Chitinimonas arctica: one gene and its partner. The protein of the gene in region 2 binds, or shares a complex with, the protein of the main gene of each other region. Links are inferred from orthologs where the notes say so. Each region holds a gene or a part of one and is shown on either strand. Other genes may lie near its edges. The genes, in order: mnmG and mnmE.

Region 1 (12,829 bases), 240 kb from region 2 along the record:
AGCGTTTCGTCGGCAAAGTCTTGTGCATCCAGTTGCGCCTTGGCGGCCAGGGCGTGGTCATTGGCCACCAGTCCGACAATCTCATAGCGGAACAGCGGAAAGTAATGCATGGGCTCGCCGTTATCGGGCTCCGACACGATGGCCACATCGGCCTCGTCGTGGTGAATCAGGCCGACCGGATCGGCGTGAAAACCCGACACGATATCCAGCTCCACTTCAGGCCAACGCGGTCTGAATTCATCCATCGCAGGCATCAGCCAATCGAAGCAGGTATGGCATTCCACCGCCACCCGCAGACTACCCGCCGCACCGTCGCGTATGCGGGCGATATCCCGGCAGGCATCCGCCACCTGCGGCAATACCGCCAAGGCCAGGGTGTGCAGGCGCTGGCCCGCCGGGCTGAGCTTGATAGGCTGCGACTTGCGCTCGAACAGGCTCAAGCCGAAATGATCCTCCAACTGCTTCAACTGATGAGAAAGGGCCGACTGGGTAAGGTTCAGCCGTTCGGCTGCCTTGGCCACGCCGCCCGCTTCGTACAAAGCGGCAATGGTGCGGAGGTGGCGAACTTCAAGTTGATTGTTCATGAGCGATATCGATGGAAAGTCGGAAAAAGATGCGCTTTGATCATAACGGCCCTGGTCGCATGATGCAAAGCATTCACTCACTCCGCTTATATTGATAAGGATTTCTCATGTTTACCACGCATACCCTAGGCCTGCCCCGCATCGGTAGCCAACGCGAACTGAAATTCGCCGTCGAAAAGTTCTGGCGCGGCGAACTGAACGAAAGCGGCCTGCGCGCATGCGGGCGGGAGCTGCGGCTGCGCCACTGGCAGTGGCAGCACGCGGCCGGTTTGCGCTTTGTCTCGGTGGGCGACTTTTCATTGTATGACCAGGTGCTCGATACCACCGTACTGCTTGGCGCCCCACCGGCCCGCTTCGGCTTCGATCCCGCCAAGCTGAGCCGGTCCCAGTACTTCGAACTGGCACGCGGCAATCCCGCCCAACCGGCCTGCGAGATGACCAAGTGGTTCGATACCAATTACCATTTCCTCAAGCCCGAATTCGACGGCGACACCCGCTTCGACGGTGGTCCGCAATGGCTGCTGGAAGAAGTGCGCGAAGCCAAGCTGGCCGGTTTCCAGCCCAAGGTGCAATTGCTGGGACCGCTCAGCCTGCTGAAGCTGGCCCGCGTGCAAGGCATCGCCCCCCTGGCGCTGCTGCCGCGCTTGCTGCCCGCCTATGTGCGCCTATTGAAGCAACTTGTCGCTGAAGGCTGCGAGTGGGTACAGCTGGATGAACCCATCCTCGGCCTGGACCTGGACCAGCAATGGCTGGCCGCCTTCGCTCCGGTGTATCGCGAGCTGGCCGCCGCCCACTCGCATATCCTGCTGGCCACCTATTTCAACGGCGTGGGCGAACATAGCACCCTGCTGACCAGCCTGCCGGTCGCCGGCCTGCATATCGACGCCGTACGCGCGCCGCAGCAGTTGGAAGCCTTCTCGGCCTGGCCTACCAACAAGGTGCTGTCGGTCGGTATCGTCGATGGCCGCAATATCTGGAAAACCGATCTGGACGCCGCGCTGGACACCCTTGCACCCTTGCATGCCCGGTTGGGCGACGCCTTATGGATCGCCCCCAGCTGCTCGCTGCTGCATGTCCCGGCCGACCTGGAGCAAGAAACCGAACTGAGCGAGACAATACGCGACGGCCTCAGCTTTGCCCGTCAGAAATTGGCCGAGCTGGCCACCCTGGCCCGTGCCCTGTGCCTCGGCCGCAGCGTCTGCTTCCAGTCCCTCGAAACCAATCGTACCGCCTTGGCACGGTTCCGCGCCCTGCCGGCCCGCAACGACGCGGCGGTAGCCGCCCGGCTGGCCTCGCTGCCGGAACTGGAGCGCGGGCTGGCTTATGGCGAGCGCGCGGTCCTGCAACGCGAACGCCTGCAGCTGCCGCTGCTGCCCACCACCACCATCGGCTCCTTCCCGCAAACCACTGCCATCCGCGCCCAACGCGCCGCCTTCAAGCGTGGCGAGCTGAGCGAGCGCGACTACCGCGAGGCCATGCAGGCCGAGATCGCGCAGGCGGTGGCCAAGCAGGAAGCACTGGGTCTGGATGTATTGGTCCACGGTGAAGCCGAGCGCAGCGATATGGTCGATTACTTCGCCGAACAACTTGCTGGCGTAGCGGTCTGCCGCCATGGCTGGGTGCAGAGCTACGGCTCGCGCTGCGTCAAACCGCCGGTGATCTGGGGCGACGTCAGCCGTCCCAAGGCCATGACCGTCGAGTGGACCCGCTATGCGCAGACACTGAGCAAACTGCCGATGAAGGGCATGCTGACCGGCCCGGTCACCTTGGTGCAATGGGCTTTTGTCCGGGACGACAAGGCGCGCGCCGAAGTGGCCCTGCAAATGGCGCTGGCCCTGCGCGACGAAGTGGCCGAACTGGACGCCGCCGGCATCGCCGCCATCCAGATCGACGAACCGGCATTCCGCGAAGGCCTGCCGCTGCGCCGTGCCGATTGGCCGGCCTATCTGGACTGGGCCGTCTGCGCCTTCAAGCTCAGCGCCGCCGGTAGCCGCCCGGAAACGCAGATCCACACCCATATGTGCTATTCGGAATTCGAGGATATTCTGCCGGCCATCGCCGCCATGGATGCCGACGTGATCACCATCGAAACCTCGCGTTCGGCCATGACCCTGCTGGATGCCTTTGGCGAGTTCCAGTATCCGAACGAAATCGGCCCCGGCGTCTACGACATCCACTCGCCGCGCGTGCCGGCGGTGGCGGAAATGACCGTGCTGCTGGAGAAGGCACTACGGGTGATCCCGGCCGACCGGCTGTGGGTGAACCCTGACTGCGGCCTCAAGACCCGTGGCTGGCCGGAAACCGAAGCTGCCCTGGCGAATATGATGGCGGCTACCCAGCAGCTGCGGCAACGCCTGCGGTCCGGTGAAACCTTCCAGGCTCAAGGCGCGACGACTGCTGCTGCGACCGCGGCAACAGGGCACGGCGGCGCTTGTTGCGGGCACGACGATTAATTTCCAGGAGCCTTGCAGGGCGGTGGTAGCCGATCCTGGCGGGATCGGCCGACCCGCCCTATAGCGTTTGTTCCCCGGGTCGATTTACTCGGAAATCACCAGAAAACACACTATTAATCGAATTTAGTTAAAGTATACTTACACTAAATGCATCATTTAGTGAGTATTCATCGCATGAAGGTGCCAAAGGAAGAACTCGTCGCTGGTCTTGCTCAATTCAACCCTTGGTGGAGAAATGAGAGCATTGCTGATCTTCCTGGATGGCGGCGGGCAGCCTTTCGCGAGTTGCACACATGGATGACCAGTCCGCCCGCGCCCCGGGCAGTGCTCCTCTCCGGCGCCCGGCAAATCGGCAAAACCACGCTGATACTACAGACGGTGGAGTCGTTGCTACGTGCAGGGGTACCAGCCGCAAACATCCTGTATGCGACTTTCGACCATCCGCTACTCAAGTTGGCCGGAATAGAGGCCGTGCTCGAAGCCTGGCGTGAACGTGAGCCCAAGGTCGAAGGACCGGAATACCTATTTCTGGACGAAGCCCAGTTCATCCGTGACAGCGGCACCTGGATCAAGCATCAGGTGGATTTTCGCAAGGATAGACGCATTGCCTTCACGGGCTCGGCGATGCCCCTGGTGGACGCCAGCCAGGAATCCGGCGTTGGGCGATGGCATACCATCCGGCTGACGACCCTATCGTTCTACGAATATCTACAAATAAAAAAGCTGTCGCTTCCCGAGTTACCCGGGCTGCGTAGCCTCCGCGATCTGTTCGATTGGACGCAATCCGACTTCTATCGCACGAGCGAAGCCGCCGCTGCCTATGTCGGACATTTCCACGAATATTTGGTGCGGGGAGGCTTTCCGCAGACAGCCCAGGTGGACAGCATAAATCAGGCACAAAGACTCTTACGCGAGGACATCATCGATAAGGTCCTCAAGCGCGATATGACCGCGATTTTCGGCGTGCGTCGCATACTGGATCTTGAGCACACATTCCTCTACCTCTGCATGCACGACGGCGGCTTGCTAGATATGGCCGACCTCTGCGCCAACTTGCAGATCAAACGCCCCACGGCCCAGAACTTTATCGAACTGCTTGAAGCCACCCACCTGATTTACCGCCTACCGCCCTACGGCTACGGCAAGGATGTGCTACGCGGCCGATTCAAGATCTACCTTGCGGATGCGGCTATCGCGCCGGCCGTCATGCTCAGAGGCAAAGCCGTCATCGAAGATGCCGCGGCATTGGGTGTTGCCACGGAAACGGCGGTTTTCAAGCATCTGTTTGCCCGCTACTACTCGCAAAACGTCCGCTTTAGCTACTGGCGCGGCAAGAAGGAGCATGAAGTTGATCTGGTCGCCGAAGTCAACGGCTCGACCATTCCCTTCGAAGTGAAATATCGCGCGCAGCACACCGGCCTGAGGGAGCTTAAGGGGCTGATCGAGTTATGCGAGCAGAAACATATCGCGCGTGGCTATGTGGTCACGAAGTCGCTCTATGACTTCGGCGTCATGAGCGGCTTGCCCCAACCCACCGCCGAGGACAACAAGCCACCTACCCAGATCATGCGCATTCCCGCGCCCTTGCTCTGCTATTGGATGGGTGCAATGGAAATTACGACCGAACCCGAACAAGATTAATGCTTAGGGCGACAACGATAGGGTTGGCGGGTCGAACGCCCCGCTCTACACAGCCCTTCGTAGGTCGGATTGGCCGCTGGGCAAGCCCGCCAACGCGATATAGGCCCTTTCCTTGGTACCCGCCACCTGGGCTTCCACCGCATAGCCAAACTGTGCGATTCGTTTCAGGTCTTCGCGGGCAGTATTGGCAGAGACGTTGTAATCGAATGCCACTTCCTTGGCGGTGTAGGGCTTCCCGGGGTGCTTTCTCATGCTCCTAAGCAACTCCAGCTGCCGGTAATTAAAATCACCTTTCGCTCCAAGCGACTTAAGCTGACTGGTAAATTCCAAGCGCTCCCTTTTTTTCTCCTTCACATAATCCAGAAACCCCTGCACGGCACGGTCAACAACATCGAGCTGGTGTGCGACGAAATACGTCAAATCAAAATCATCGTCCTCCACGTACAAGAAAGCCCGAAAATATTTCAACGGGGCCAGATTCAACAACCGGCTGATTGAGATGAACTCAAAAACCGAATAGCCACACTTAAGCATATGCCAATAAAAAATAGCGCGCGCCGTCCGCCCATTGCCATCGGCAAACGGGTGCTCATAGCCAATCATGAAGTGCAGAATGGTCGCCTTTACAATCGGATGTAAAAAGAAGTTCGCCTCTCCTCCTTCTCCATCATGGTTCATATTGGCAAAACGGCATAGCCTTTCCAGCCGCCTCTCCAATAGCGTTGCTTTTGGCGGCGTATGAAATACTTCGCCCTCCAGGTCTTCGATATAGACATCATCCGTCAATCTCAGCTCGCCGGGCACCGCATTGTTTTCACCGCACTTATCGATCGCAATGCGATGAAATTCTTTTATCAACTCCAGTGAAAGTGGATTCTGACCATTTTCCTTTACCGCCTGCATCAATTCGAAGTTATTAAAGATCATCTGCTCGCTTTTATTGCGAGGCTGCCGCCCTTCGCGAAGCATTTCCTTTGCAATACGCCTTGTCGTCGAAGCCCCCTCAAGCTGCGAACTCGTTATCGCCTCCTCCAGCAACGAGGTCGCCAAATAATACAGCTTGTCATAGCGATTGACCGTAAGCGGCGCTTCATCGCTAAATAATTCCTCGTCCTGTAATGGACACATCCGGTCTATCCTATGCAAAATCCTTTGCATGGGGTCCGGCATACATAGAAGAAACGATTTACCGTGCTCGGCGGCGAGTCCGATGGGACGCAGTAGCTGCAGGCGCGCAAACTTGACTGCCCACCACGCGACCTTCCGGTCATCCTCGGTTGGCCGGAAACGAAATTCGTGCCAATGCAGATAGCGGCCTTTATCGTCATAAGCTCGATACTTCCTGGCCAAGACGAGCAAGCTCTCTACCCCGGCCTCGTCGATCGGGCCATCCCACACAGGCGCTTTGGCAATGTTCTTCATGCAAACTCAATTTTTATAAATTGAGTTTTTATAGCGCTTCATCGATACTACAGCAACCGATAACAACCGACTTGCTATCGAAATTCGACCAGCAGTGGCTTCAGCAAAAGCACCAACCTTGCAGGGCACAACTCAACCCGCGCGGACAAAGATATCGCACGGGCCAGGAAACCGCTCTACGCAACCCTAGCCATCCGAATTGATCCTGGCAGTCAATTCCGCCAAGACCGTTGCCGCCCGATCATTCTCCACCTGGCAGGTCCCGGCCGCGCCATGGCCGCCGCCGCCGTATTGCAGGCAGAGCTCGCCGACATTGGTCAATGAACTGCGGTCCAGGATGGATTTGCCGATGGCGAACACGGTATTGAGCTTTTCGCGCCCCCACAGTACGTGGACGGAAATATTGGTCTCGGGAAAAAGGGCGTAGATCATAAAGCGGTTGGTGGCGTAGATCATGTCCTCGTTGCGCAGGTCGAAGATCGCCAGATTGCCGGAGACGCGGGTGCAGCGCAGCAGCTGGTCCTTGGCCTTGGGTTCGTGCTCGAAATACAGCTCCACCCGTTCGCGCACATCCGGCAAGGTGAGGATGTCTTCGATGCCATGGGTACGGCAATAGTCGATCAGGTCCATCATCAGCTGGTAGTTGCTGACCCGGAACTCGCGGAAGCGGCCCAAGCCGGTCCGGGCATCCATCAGATAGTTGAGCAGCACCCACCCTTCCGGACTGAGGATCTCGTCGGCGCTGAAATCGGCCGAATCGGCCTTGTCCACCGCCTCCATCATGTCTTCCCGCACCCGAGGGAAAGCCTTGCGTCCGCCGTAGTACTCATACACCACCCGGGCTGCCGAGGGCGCGCTGGGAATGATGATGTGGTTGTCATGCTTCTCGTTGCGCACCGTCTCGGACAGATGGTGGTCGAACGCCAGATGGATGCCCGGCACATAAGGCAAATTGGTGCTGATGTCGCCGGTGCTGACCTCCACCTTGCCGTCCTGCATATCCTTGGGATGGACAAACAGGATGTCGTCGATCAGGTCGAGCTCCTTGAGCAGCACGGCACAGACCAGGCCGTCAAAATCGCTGCGGGTGATCAGGCGGTATTTCTGGCTGGACATGGGTGCATCTCCCGGCATTAAAGAAGGCACTGAAAGATAGTTCGTCGCAACACGTTCCGCAGGCTCCCCGAGGGGAGCCGACAATCCAATTAACTGTTTTGCTGCTTCACCACATTCATCGCGGTCGCCACGATGCCGGCCACGTCGGCCGCATTGGTGGGTAGCAACATGGTGTTGCCTTCCTTGGCGATATTGGCGAAGGCGCCGATGTATTGCTCCGCCACCTTCAGGTTGACCGCCTCCATGCCGCCAGGCTGGCGTATGGTCTGCGCCACCATATGAATGGCCTCGGCGGTGGCGCGCGCCACCAGCTTGATCGATTCCGACTCGCCCTCGGCGCGGTTGATGGCAGCCTGCTTGTCGCCTTCCGAGGCGTTGATCATGGCTTGCTTCTCGCCTTCCGAACGCTGGATCGACGACTCGCGCTGGCCGGTGGCGATATTGATCTGCTCCTGCTTGCGGCCTTCGGATGCCGCGATCAAGGCGCGCTTTTCCCGCTCGGCGGTAATCTGCGCCTGCATGGAATGGAGGATCTCCTTGGGCGGGGTCAAATCCTTGATTTCATAACGCAGCACCTTCACGCCCCAATTCGCCGCCGCTTCATCCAGTGCGGCCACCACGCCGCCATTGATGTGGTCGCGTTCCTCGAAGGTCTTGTCCAGCTCCATGCGTCCGATGATGGAACGCAAGGTGGTCTGGGCCAGCTGGGTGATGGCGATGACGTAATTGGAGGAACCGTAGGAGGCGAGTTGCGGATCGGTGATCTGGAAATAGATGATGCCGTCTACCTGCAACTGGGTATTGTCGCGGGTGATACAGATCTGGCTGGGCACATCGAGCGGGATCTCGCGCAGATCATGGCGGTAGGCGATCCGGTCGATAAAGGGCATCAGGAAATTCAAGCCGGGATTGAGGGTGCGGTGATAGCGCCCCACCCGCTCGATGATCATGGCGGTTTGCTGCGGCACGACCTTCAAGGTCTTGGCGGCGAAGATCAATGCGACGACAAATAATACGATGGTGACGGACATGTAAGCTCCAGGGTCGATAGGTCTGGCCGAACGGTTCAAGCGCCGGTGGCGGGCGGTACCGGCGACACGATAAGGGTATTGCCGCGCTGGCCGACGATATAAAGTGTGCCGGGACGTTCGGCAAGCGGGGCGGCCAGCTCGGCGTCCCAGCCTGTGCCCCGGTAGCGTACGCGCGCGGTCAGTTCGCTTTTCCAGCTTTCCACTTCGACCCGATGGCCCAGATCGAGGTTGCCACTGACGCGTGACGGCCGGCTGATGGGATGGCGGCGCAGCCAAAGCGTACCGACCACCGCGCAGGCGGCGGCCACGCTCAACTGCGCCGGTACGGGCAATCCTGCCACCGCCGCCACGCCGCCAAGGGCGCAACAAAGGCTATAAACCAGCAGATAGAAGGTGCCGGACAACATTTCCGCACCAGCAAGCAGCAGGGCCAATACGAACCAAATCAGGTAATTTTCCATTTGTTATCAAGCATGCAGTCAGGTGTGAAAACGATTCCGTTATAGCGCGAGCGGCCCCGCTCGGCCAGCGTTACGCTGCGCGGCTGGCCGCGGGTGCCGGACTTGTCGTACAATGCAGCCCCCTTTGCCCTTCTTTTTCAGGCACTTAAGCGATGCGGTACCCAGAGAGTTTCGATGTGATCGTGATCGGTGGCGGACATGCCGGCACCGAAGCCGCCCTGGCCGCGGCCCGCATGGGCGTGCGCACCTTGCTGCTGACCCATAATATCGAGACGCTGGGGCAGATGAGCTGCAACCCTTCCATCGGCGGTATCGGCAAGGGCCACCTGGTCAAGGAAGTGGACGCGCTGGGTGGCGCCATGGCGCTGGCAACCGACCACAGCGGCATCCAGTTCCGCATCCTGAACGGCTCGAAAGGCCCGGCGGTGCGGGCGACCCGCGCCCAGGCCGACCGCATTCTGTACAAAGCCGCCATACGCGGCATGCTGGAGAACCAGCCCAATCTGACCCTGTTCCAACAGGCCGTGGACGACATCGTGGTCGAAGGCGACCAGGTAAAGGGCGTGATCAGCCAGATCGGCATCCGCTTCGATGCACCCACCGTGGTATTGACGGCCGGTACCTTCCTGGCCGGCAAGATCCATGTCGGCCTGCAGAACCATACCGGCGGCCGGGCGGGCGACCCCGCCTCGGTCACGCTGTCGGAACGGCTACGTGAATTGCAGCTACCGGTGGGCCGGCTCAAGACCGGCACGCCGCCGCGCATCGACGGCCGCAGCATCGATTTCCGGGTAATGACCATGCAGGCCGGCGACGAGCCTCGGCCGGTCTTCTCGGCGCGCGGCAGCCGTGCGATGCACCCGCGTCAATTGCCGTGCTGGATCACCCATACCAACCAGGCCACCCACGACATCATCCGCGGCGGTTTCGACCGCTCGCCCATGTTCACCGGCGTGATCGAAGGGGTGGGCCCGCGTTATTGCCCTTCCATCGAGGACAAGATCAACCGCTTCTCCGACAAGGACTCGCACCAGATCTTCCTGGAACCGGAAGGCCTCAACACGCACGAGTACTATCCGAACGGCATCTCCACCAGCTTGCCCTTCGATGTCCAGCTGGCCGCCGTACGTACCATCGCCGGCCTGGAGAACGCCCATATCCTGCGGCCCGGCTATGCCATCGAATATGACTACTTCGACCCACGGGCGCTGAAGGCCAGCTTCGAGAGCAAGGCCATCAAGGGACTGTTCTTCGCCGGCCAGATCAACGGCACCACCGGTTATGAAGAAGCCGCCGCCCAGGGCCTGTTCGCCGGCCTGAACGCAGCCTTGCAGGTGCAAGGCCAGGCCAGTTGGACACCGGCCCGCGACCAGGCTTACCTGGGCGTGCTGGTGGACGACCTGGTCACCCGCGGGGTGTCCGAGCCCTACCGGATGTTCACCAGCCGCGCCGAATTCCGGCTGCAGCTGCGCGAAGACAATGCCGACCTGCGCCTCACCGAGGACGGCCGCCGCCTGGGCGTGGTGGGTGACGAGCAATGGTCGCTGTTCAGCCGCAAGCGCGACGCCGTGGCAGCCGAACTGGAAAGGATGAAATCCACCTGGGTCAATCCGCGCCTGATCAGCCCCGAAGATGCCCAGCGCGTTTTCGGCCAAGCCATCGAGCGCGAATACACCCTGGAACAACTGCTGCGCCGCCCCGACGTCGACTACGCCAGCCTGCTGAGCCTGCCGGCGGCCGGCGAAGCGGTCGCCGATCCTCTGGTGGCCGAACAGGTGGAGATCCAGGTCAAGTATGCCGGCTATGTCGAGCGGCAGAAGGACGAGGTCGCCCGGCGCAGCGATATCGAGAATGTACCCTTGCCGGCCGAGCTGGACTACGGCAAGGTGCCGGGGCTGTCCAAGGAAGTGCAGCAACGCCTCAACCAATACCGGCCGGAAACACTCGGCCAAGCCTCGCGCCTGCAAGGCATGACACCAGCCGCCATCGGCATTCTGCTGGTGCAACTGAAACGCGGCTTCAAAGCCGTTGACGACAACGACACGACACAAAAGAGCGCATGATCGGGCATCGACAAGAACAACAGCTCAGGGAAGGCTTGGCCGAACTGGGCTTGCCGCTGGCCGACACCGCTGTTGAGCGGTTGCTGGCCTATCTCGGTCTACTGCTGAAATGGAACAAGACCTACAGCCTGACCGCCATCACCGAACCGGAGCGGATGGTTTCGCACCATCTGCTCGATAGCCTGGCTGCATACGCGCCCATCGCGGCGCACGCACCCACGCGCCTGCTCGACGTGGGCAGCGGTGGCGGACAACCCGGCATCCCGCTGGCCATCGCCCAGCCGGACTGGCATATCACCCTGCTGGACAGCAATCACAAGAAAACCGCTTTTCTGCGCCAAGCCGTGATCGAGCTGGGCCTCAACAAGCAGGTCGAGGTGGTCTGCGACCGCGTGGAGAACGTCCAGCCGGCGCAGGCATTCGACCTGATCACCTCGCGCGCCTTCGCCGACCTGGCCGATTTCAGCCGCCTGACCCGCCATTTGCTGGCGGACGGCGGCCGCTGGGCGGCGCTCAAAGGCGTGCAGCCCTTCGAGGAGATCAGCGCCCTGCCGGAAAATATCCACAGCGAGATTACCCCGCTGGCGGTGCCCGGCTTGGGCGCCGAACGCTGCATCGTGTGGATGACGCCCCGATGAGCCGGGTCATCGCCTTGACCAACCAGAAGGGCGGCGTCGGCAAGACCACCAGCGCGGTCAACCTGGCCGCCGCACTGAGCTTGGCCGGCCAACGCATCCTGCTGATCGACCTCGATCCGCAGGGCAATGCCACCATGGGCTGCGGCGTGGACAAGCACGGCCTGGGCCGGAGCGTCTACCATCTGCTGCTGGGCCATTCCGAGCTGAACGATGTGCGGGTCGCCACCGAACACGGCTTCGATATGCTGCCGGCCAATCGGGAATTGGGTGGCGCCGAAGTGGAGCTGATCGAGCTGGAGCATCGCGAAGTGCGCTTGCGCCTGGCGCTGGAGCCGGTCCGCCAGGATTACGACATGATCCTGATCGACTGCCCACCCGCCCTGAATATGCTGACCCTGAACGGTCTGGCGGCCGCCGACGGCGTGATCATCCCCATGCAGTGCGAATACTACGCACTGGAAGGATTGACCGACCTGGTCAACACGCTGCGCAAGGTGCGCCTGGCCATCAATCCCAAGATCGAGATCGACGGTCTGTTGCGGACCATGTACGACCCGCGCAGCACCCTGGCGCAACAAGTGGTGGCGCAACTGGCGCAGCATTTCGGCGACAAGGTGTTCCGTACCGTCATCCCGCGCAATATCCGGCTGGCCGAAGCCCCGAGCTTTGGCCGCCCGATCTTCGCCTACGACAAATCCTCGCGCGGTGCGCTGGCTTATCAAGAGCTGGCTACCGAGCTGCTGCAGAGATTCGGAAAGTAAAAACGATATGGCCAAGCTGAAAGGTCTGGGTCGCGGGCTGGATGCCTTGTTGGGCGCCACCGCACCGGTCGAGGAAAAGCTGCAAACCCTGCCCGTCCACTATCTGCAGCCGGGCAAATACCAGCCCCGCACCCAGATGGACGAGCATGCGCTGGCCGACCTGGCCGAATCCATCCGTAGCCAGGGTGTCATCCAGCCGGTGCTGGTCCGCGAAGTGGGCGTGGATCGCTATGAGATCATCGCCGGCGAACGGCGCTGGCGCGCTGCCCAGAAAGCCGGCCTGACCGATATCCCGGCCGTCATCCGCAAGGTGTCCGACGAAGTCGTCCTGGTGATGGCGCTGATCGAGAATATCCAGCGCGAAGACCTCAACCCGCTGGAAGAAGCCATCGGGATGCAAAGGCTGATCGACGAGTTCGGCATGACCCACGAAGCGTGCGCCCATGCGGTGGGCAAATCGCGCTCGGCGGTTACCAATCTGCTGCGCCTGCTGAACCTGGCCGATCCGGTGCGCGAACTGCTGCTGCAGGGCGCGCTGGACATGGGCCACGCCCGTGCGCTGCTCACCTTGCCGCTGCTCAAGCAGATCGAGATGGCCAAGCTGGTAGCCGAAAAAGGCCTGTCCGTGCGCGAAACCGAGAAGTTGGCGCAAGCCCTGC
Region 2 (7,963 bases):
GTCGCCATCATCGGCGGCAGCCGCATTCCGTTTTGCCGTTCCAACACCCTTTATCAGGACCAATCCAACCTCGATATGCTGACTGCCGCCATCAACGGCCTGTCCGATCGCTTCGGCTTGGCGGGTGTGGAAATCGGCGAGGTGGGTGCCGGGGCGGTTATCTCGCACTCCAAGGACTGGAATCTCGCCCGCGAAGCCGTGTTGTCCAGCCGGCTATCGCCGCTCACCACGGCCTACACTGTACAAATGGCTTGCGGTACCAGCCTGCAAGCAGCGGCGCAACTCGGTGCCAAAATCGCCTGCGGCGAAATCGACAGTGCCATCGCGGCGGGTGCCGATACCACCTCGGATGCCCCCATCGTCTTCGGCCAGCGCTTTGCCCATCGCCTGATCAAAGTCGCCAATGCCAAGACCCTGGGCCAACGCCTGGCGGCGTTCAAGGGTTTCCGCCTGGGTGAGTTGAAGCCGCAATCGCCCGGGGCGGGCGAGCCGCGTACCAGGATGTCCATGGGACAGCACTGCGAGATGATGGCGAAGGAGTGGCATATCTCCCGCGAGGACCAGGACCGACTGGCCTTCGAAAGCCATCACAAAGCGGCGGCGGCGCTGAAGAATGGATTTTTCGACGACCTGATCGTGCCCTTTGCCGGCGTGAGTGGCGATAACCACTTGCGGCCCGATACCACCCTGGAAAAACTGGCCACGCTCAAACCCGCCTTCGACCGTCAATCAGGCCAAGGCACCTTGACGGCCGGTAACAGCACACCGTTGACCGACGGCGCATCCAGCGTGTTGCTTGCATCGGAACAATGGGCCGAGGCGCGTGGTCTGCCGATACAGGCTTACCTGGGTCCGGTGAGAACCGCCTCGGTCGATTTCGTTGCCGGCGAAGGCTTGTTGATGGCGCCCACCGTGGCGGTAGCACGCTTGTTGCAAGCGACCGGCTTGAGCCTGCAAGACTTTGATTTCTATGAGATCCACGAAGCCTTTGCCGCGCAGGTGCTCTGCACCCTGCGGGCCTGGGAATCGGACAAATACTGCCGCGAACGGCTTGGCTTGGCCGGCGCCTTGGGCAGCATCGACCCCGCGCGCGTGAATGTGAATGGTAGTTCGCTGGCTTTCGGTCATCCCTTCGCCGCCACCGGCGGACGCATCCTGGCCAACCTGGCAAAGCTGCTTAACCAGCGGGGCAGCGGGCGGGGTCTGATTTCCATCTGCACCGCCGGCGGCATGGGCATCGCCGCCATTGTCGAAAAACCTTGAAAGACCAGCAAGCGATGGCCGAAAAGCCAACTAGACAGCCCGTACCGGTGAATCTGATTACCGGCTTTCTCGGTGTCGGGAAGACCACGGCCATACGCCGCCTGCTGGCCAACAAACCAGCCGACGAATATTGGGCGGTGCTGGTCAATGAGTTCGGCGAGGTGGGTATAGACGGCGCCGCCCTGAGCGAGGCCAGCGATACCCTGAACGTGGTCGAGGTGCCGGGTGGTTGCATTTGCTGCACCACCAGCCCGATGTTGCGGGTCAGCCTGACCCGGCTGCTGCAAAGCCGCCGGCCGGATAGACTGATCATCGAACCGTCGGGCTTGGGTCACCCGGCCGGCATTATCGATGTATTGCGCGACCCTTTTCTTGCCGCGGTACTGGACCTGCGCGCCACCATTACCCTGGTCGATCCCCGTCACCTGGACGACAGCCGCTACACCAGTCACGAAATCTGGCGCGACCAGCTGAGCTTGGCCGATGTATTGGTGGCCAATAAATGCGACCGGGCCGATGCGGCGCAGATCGACCGTTTTCAGGCTTTGGCAGCCGCGATGTTTCCACCCAAGCTGGCCGTGACTACGGGTTGCCAGGGTGAGTTCGACCCGGCCCTGCTGGATGCGACCAGTAACGGTGTTGGAATGACATCGAAGTATGTGGCTCGTGTCCCGCCCAGCTTATCCGCGCGCAGCGGTACCCGGACACGGATGCCGACCGCATTGCACGCCGGGCCTACCGTGCAATATCGCGATAACCACGGGGATGGCCAAACCAGTCGGGGCTGGCTGTGGGACGCGTCGCAGCGCTTCTCCGCCGAACGATTGGCCACGTTGTTCCAAAGCCTGCATGACCATACGGCATTCGGCCTACCGGCAGTGCAACGCGCAAAGGGCGTATTTCACACCGACCACGGCTGGCTGCTGTTCAACTGGGTCGCGGGCGAAGCCAGCGCGAGTGAAATTGCCTGGCGGCGCGATTGCCGCGCCGAATTGATCGTGGCCAGCCGGCAAGCCGACTGGGCCACGTTCGAAGCCGCCTTGTTCGCCACCCGCGAGGATGGCGAATCGGCGTAGCGTACCAAGACTCAGGCCAACGATTTGACCATGTCCTCCACCACCTTCTTGGCATCGCCGAATACCATCATGGTCTTGTCCATATAGAACAGGTCGTTGTCCAAGCCAGCGTAGCCGGCACTCATGGACCGTTTCACCACGATCACCGTGCGTGCCTTGTGCGCATCCAGGATGGGCATGCCATAGATGGGGCTTTGCTTGTCGCGCTGTGCGGCCGGGTTCACCACGTCGTTGGCGCCGATCACCAGGACGACATCCGTATTGGCGAAGTCGGAATTGATCTCGTCCATTTCCTGGACTTGCTCGTAGGGGACTTCCGCTTCGGCCAGCAGCACATTCATATGGCCAGGCATGCGGCCCGCTACCGGGTGGATGGCGTAACGTACGGTGACACCCTTTTCCGACAGTGCCCGGGCATATTCCTGCAGGGCATGCTGGGCGCGCGACACGGCTAGGCCATAGCCGGGCACGATCACCACGGAATCGGCATTCCCCATCATAAAGGCGGCATCGTCGGCACTGCCCGACTTGTATGGCTTCTGAACCACGTCACCACTTGCCGCCACGGCGCTATCGCCCCCCATACCGCCGCCGAAGATCACATTCAGCAGGGACCGGTTCATGGCCTTGCACATGATGTAGCTAAGAATGGCGCCGGAAGATCCGACCAGCGAACCGGCAATGATCAACACCGCGTTGTTCAGGGTGAACCCGATACCGGCCGCCGCCCAGCCCGAGTAGCTATTCAGCATCGAGACCACCACAGGCATATCGCCACCGCCGATGGGTGCGATCAGGAAGTAGCCAAGCACTACCGAAAAGCCGGTCATGATCCAGAAGGAACACAGATTTTCGGTGATGAAATAATGCGCACCGAACCCCAGCATGCCCAGCGCCAGGACGATCTGCATGGGTTTGACCCAGCCGCCTTTGAGCGGTTTGGCGGCCAGCTTGGCGCTGAGCTTGCCCCAAGCCACCACCGAGGCGGTAAAGGTAATACCGCCGATAAAGCAGCCGACGAACAGCTCGATGCGTTGCACGGTGGTGTGATGCTGGTCGCCGTTATGCACGGCGGCCAAGGCGATCAGCACGGCGGCCAAGCCCACCGCGGAGTGCATCATGGCCACGGTTTCCGGCATTTGCGTCATCGGCACGGTCTTGGCGCGATAAGTTCCCAACAGCGCGCCTGCCACCATGGCGAGCACGATCAGTACAAAGTTGGGACTGGGTGCCAATACCAGGGTGACCAGCACGGCCAGCCCCATGCCCAGCATGCCGTAGCGGTTGCCGGCGATTGCGCCGGTGGGGCTGGACAGCCCTTTGAGGGTCAGGATGAAAAGCACGGCGGCGATCAGGTAGATCCAGTCGGCGTATTGCGCGATAGCGGTCATGGTCGCTCCCTCACTTCTTCTTTTTCTTGAACATTTCCAGCATCCGCGAGGTCACCGCGAAACCGCCGAAGATATTCACGCTGGCGAGAAAAACCGCCACGGCGCCGAGTACCGAAGTCAGCGTGATGGCTTCGCCACCGATATGCACGGTCTGCAATACCGCCCCCACGATGATGATGGATGAAAGCGCATTGGTTACCGCCATCAAGGGGGTATGCAGTGCCGGGGTAACGTTCCAAACCACGTGGTAGCCGATAAAGATGGCCAGCACGAAAATGGTGAAGGTGGCCACGAAGGGCGTCTGGACAAGCTGCTCGACCGGCAGGTGCTGAACGGCCTGGCTCGCTTGCGTCGCGGCCTGCGCGACGTTTTCGGTGGTGCTCATGGATAACTCCCTGAAAGCATGAATTCGATGGGTCGGCGGTTCAAGCGGCGCGGCCGAACAAGACTTCGCCGCCGTGCGTCACCAGGCTGGCCGCCACGATGTCGTCGTCGCGGTTCAGCACATAGCCTTTTTCCTTGTCCAGGATCAGGCCGGCGAAATTGAGCAGATTGCGCGCGTAGAGGGCGGAGGCATCGGCGGCCACCAAGCCGGGCAGATTGGCATAGCCAATCAGCTTGACGCCTTGCTCGGTGATGACCACTTCGTTCAAGCGGGATAAGGGGCAGTTGCCGCCGTTTTCCACCGCCAGGTCCACCAGCACGCTGCCGGCTTTCATGCCGGCGACCGTTTCGGGCTGGATCAGCACGGGTGCGGGACGCCCAGGGATCAGGGCCGTGGTGATCACGATATCGGCATTGCGGGCATGCTTGTCGACCAGGGCGGCCTGGCGTTGCTTGTAATCGTCCGACATCTCGCGGGCGTAGCCGCCGGCGGTTTCCGCCTGCTTCTTCTCTTCCTCGTTCAAGGGGACTTCCACGAATTTACCGCCCAGCGATTCCACCTGTTCCTTGGCGACCGGCCGTACATCGAATGCTTCGACTATCGCACCCAGGCGCTTGGCGGTTGCGATTGCCTGCAAGCCGGCCACGCCGGCGCCCAGGACCAATACCCGCGCCGGCTTTACCGTGCCGGCCGCGGTCATCATCATGGGCATAAAGCGGGGATAGAACTCGGTGGCCAACAATACCGCCTTGTAGCCGGCGATATTGGCCTGCGATGACAGCACATCCATGGCCTGCGCCCGCGTGGTGCGGGGTACCAGTTCCATGGCGAATAAATCGATGCCTTGTGCCGCATAGTCGGCCAATAGGCTATTGCGATAGGGATCGCAGAGGGCAATCACCGCCGCGCCGTTTTTCAGGGGCGTGATTTCTTCAGCCGAGGGCGCCCTGACCTTGAGCACCAGTTGGGCATCGGCCACGGTGGCGGCGTAGTCGGCCGCAATGGTGGCGCCGGCCTCGGCAAAGGCGGCATCGGGTATGGCCGAAGCCTGGCCGGCACCGCTTTGCACCTGGACCGTATGCCCCATCGCCACATATTTCCTTACCGTCTCGGGCGTCGCGGCCACGCGCGTTTCACGCGTGGCCCGTTCCGCTGGAATCGCTATTTTCATGCAAGCTCCTCGCCTTCAGTTCCATTTCCAAATCAAACGTATCGGCAGGTCCGGCGTGCGGACGTTTGATTTGGCAACGGCAAAACCCCTGTCTAACGACAACACGCGGCGCGGTCCTAAGACGAGCGTCACGGTGTCCCCTCGCGGCATGGCACGCGACTTGGTCTAGTTCGAGATAAGGCTTGGCATGACGACCCGGACGGGCGGCCACACCGGTGAAGACGGCCCTGTGTGACAGGGCCGGGATTGCTCGCCGCGGATGGCGACGAAGGCGGGAGCGTTTGGCGTTTGGCCACTCGCACTGCATGCGGCACGCGGTGACGCGCCGCACCTATTTCAAACAAGCGTTTGAACGGTTGCGCTATTCAAGCATGCTTTGACAGCGTTGGGAAGATCCAAGCCGTGGCTGGATGTGCAGGCTGTGGCAAATGCTCCACTAGGGCGCACTGAAATATTGCGTGCACTCAAGCCAGGGGAGTCGGGGGCAGTATAGTTCGCTATGGCTTGATCAAGGTAGAAAGCCTGCAGCTATGCTTATGCCACGCCTTTCGCCAGGCGCTTTCGATTTCCACGCTACTTGCCGATGCAAAACCGGCTGAAAATCTCGCCCAGCAAATCATCCGCGCTGAACTCGCCGGTAATGGACGATAGCGCCAGCTGCGCCAGCCTCAGCTCCTCCGCGAACAATTCCACTTGCTGCCACACCGCAGCGGCCGTCACCAAGTGCTGATCGGCACGGCGTATGGCGTCGAGGTGGCGTTCCCGTGCCAGGAACACGCCGGCATCGCTGCCGCCCCAACCCACCATCTCCAGCAACTTGGCGCGCAGGGCATCCAGGCCCAGGCCGGCCTTTGCCGATAGGCGCAGAACCGGGTGACCGTCCTCTTCGCCCTGGCCCAGGGTTTCACCGGTCAGGTCGATCTTGTTGAAGACGTGCAGGCGCGGCAGCGCATCCGGCAGCCGCGCCAGAATGACGCGGTCGTGCTCGGTGATGCCTTCGCGGCTATCGATCAGCAGCAAAGCGAGATCGGCCTTCTCCACTGCTTGCCAGGTACGGGCGATTCCGATTTTTTCCACCGTATCGTCGGTCTCGCGCAGGCCGGCCGTGTCGATGATATGCATGGGCACGCCATCGAGCTGTATCAGTTCGCGCACCGTGTCGCGGGTGGTACCGGCGATATCGGTCACGATGGCGACCTCATCGCCGGCCAAGGCATTCATCAGGCTGGACTTGCCGACATTGGGCTGGCCGATCAAGACGACATGCATGCCCTCACGCAGCAAGCTGCCCTGGCGAGCAGTACCCAGTACCGTCTGTAGCTGGGCTGCGATAGCCGTTAGTTTGCCGCGCGCATCGGCCGCTTCCAGAAAATCGATATCCTCTTCGGGGAAATCCAAGGTCGCTTCCACCAGCATACGCAGATCGATAAGCCGCTGGACCAGCACATTGATCTGGCCGGAAAACGCGCCCGCCAGCGAACGCAAGGCCGAACGGGCAGCGGCTTCGGAGCCCGCATCGATCAAATCGGCCACGCTTTCGGCCTGGGCCAGGTCAAGCTTGTCGTTGAGAAAGGCCCGGCGGGTGAATTCGCCCGGTTCCGCCAGCCGCGCGCCCAGCTCCAGGCAGCGTCGCAGCAGCATCTGCATTACGACCGGGCCGCCGTGGCCCTGCAACTCCAACACATCTTCGCCGGTAAATGAGCGGGGGCCCGGGAAATACAGTGCCAAACCTTGGTCGATCAGCTCGCCGCCGCCATCGCGGAAATCGACATAGTGGGCATGGCGAGGCTGCAGCGGCTTGCCGGCCAGTTGGCTTGCCAGTGCGCCGAGATCGGCACCCGACAGGCGCACCACCCCCACCCCACCCCGTCCGGGCGCGGTGGCAATGGCGGCGATGGTGTCGCGGCGAGGCGAAAGTGACATGGCGAACTCGATGGGCAGGGAATAGAAACAACTTTGCCGCCCTAGGGCGGCAAAGTCGAGACGGATCAAACAATCAATCGCACTCAAGCGGCCTTGGTGTCGGCCCTTTCGATCTGGCGATTGATGTACCAGCTCTGTACGATCGTAAAGACGTTGTTGATCACGTAGTACAACACCAGGCCGGCCGGGAAGAACAGGAACATGATGGAGAACACCAGCGGCATGATCTTCATCATCTTTTCCTGCATCGGATCCGCGTTCGGCGGGTTGAACAGGGTCTGCACATACATGGTGATGGCCATCAGGATGGGCAGCACGTAGTAAGGATCCTGTACCGACAGGTCATTGATCCATAGCATCCACGGTGCTTGGCGCAGTTCCACGGCGGCCAGCAACATCCAGTACAGGCCGATGAAGATCGGCATCTGGATCAGTACGGGCAGGCAGCCGGACAGCGGATTGGCCTTTTCCTTCTTGTACATCTCCATCACGGCCTGCTGGAACTTCATGCGGTCGTCGCCGTATTGTTCCTTAAGCTGCTGCATGCGCGGAGCCAGCTTCTTCATCTTGGCCATCGAGCGGGCGCTGGCGGCCGAGAGGGGGTAGAAGGCGAACTTGATCACCAGGGTGAACAGTACGATGGCCCAGCCCCAGTTGCCCACCAGCGAGTGGATCTGGTCAAGCAGCCAGAACATCGGCTCGGCGATCACCTTGAAGTAGCCATAATCCTTGACCAGGACCAGGCCAGGCGCGG

Evidence for each region.
Region 1: the proteins of mnmE (region 2) and mnmG are in contact, whole or in part, in a solved structure (PDB 9HIP), measured with the Escherichia coli proteins. The link is inferred for Chitinimonas arctica from one-to-one orthologs.

Annotation. Positions count from the first base shown.
Region 1 is NZ_CP041730.1:2,702,412-2,715,240, reverse strand. What follows is about bases 8,325-11,315. They hold mnmG (tRNA uridine-5-carboxymethylaminomethyl(34) synthesis enzyme MnmG), read left to right. Parts: upstream 8,325-8,860; coding sequence 8,861-10,771; downstream 10,772-11,315. Other genes in these bases: rsmG (16S rRNA (guanine(527)-N(7))-methyltransferase RsmG), read left to right, coding at 10,768-11,315; FNU76_RS12240 (NfeD family protein), read right to left, coding at 8,325-8,708. Also shown: FNU76_RS12270 (LysR family transcriptional regulator), read right to left, coding at 1-584; metE (5-methyltetrahydropteroyltriglutamate--homocysteine S-methyltransferase), read left to right, coding at 692-3,037; FNU76_RS12260 (ATP-binding protein), read left to right, coding at 3,197-4,678; FNU76_RS12255 (Fic family protein), read right to left, coding at 4,724-6,100; FNU76_RS12250 (exopolyphosphatase), read right to left, coding at 6,287-7,216; FNU76_RS12245 (SPFH domain-containing protein), read right to left, coding at 7,306-8,247; more of FNU76_RS12240, read right to left, coding at 8,283-8,324; more of rsmG, read left to right, coding at 11,316-11,409; FNU76_RS12225 (ParA family protein), read left to right, coding at 11,406-12,170; FNU76_RS12220 (ParB/RepB/Spo0J family partition protein), read left to right, coding at 12,178-12,829. UniProt on the Escherichia coli protein: NAD-binding protein involved in the addition of a carboxymethylaminomethyl (cmnm) group at the wobble position (U34) of certain tRNAs, forming tRNA-cmnm(5)s(2)U34.
Region 2 is NZ_CP041730.1:2,460,255-2,468,217, reverse strand. Bases 5,035-7,960 are described here. They hold mnmE (tRNA uridine-5-carboxymethylaminomethyl(34) synthesis GTPase MnmE), read right to left. Parts: upstream 7,210-7,960; coding sequence 5,860-7,209; downstream 5,035-5,859. Other genes in these bases: yidC (membrane protein insertase YidC), read right to left, coding at 7,293-7,960; FNU76_RS11170 (Re/Si-specific NAD(P)(+) transhydrogenase subunit alpha), read right to left, coding at 5,035-5,286. In the rest of the region: FNU76_RS11190 (acetyl-CoA C-acetyltransferase), read left to right, coding at 1-1,263; FNU76_RS11185 (CobW family GTP-binding protein), read left to right, coding at 1,260-2,339; FNU76_RS11180 (NAD(P)(+) transhydrogenase (Re/Si-specific) subunit beta), read right to left, coding at 2,351-3,730; FNU76_RS11175 (proton-translocating transhydrogenase family protein), read right to left, coding at 3,741-4,115; more of FNU76_RS11170, read right to left, coding at 4,156-5,034; more of yidC, read right to left, coding at 7,961-7,963. UniProt on the Escherichia coli protein: Exhibits a very high intrinsic GTPase hydrolysis rate. Involved in the addition of a carboxymethylaminomethyl (cmnm) group at the wobble position (U34) of certain tRNAs, forming tRNA-cmnm(5)s(2)U34.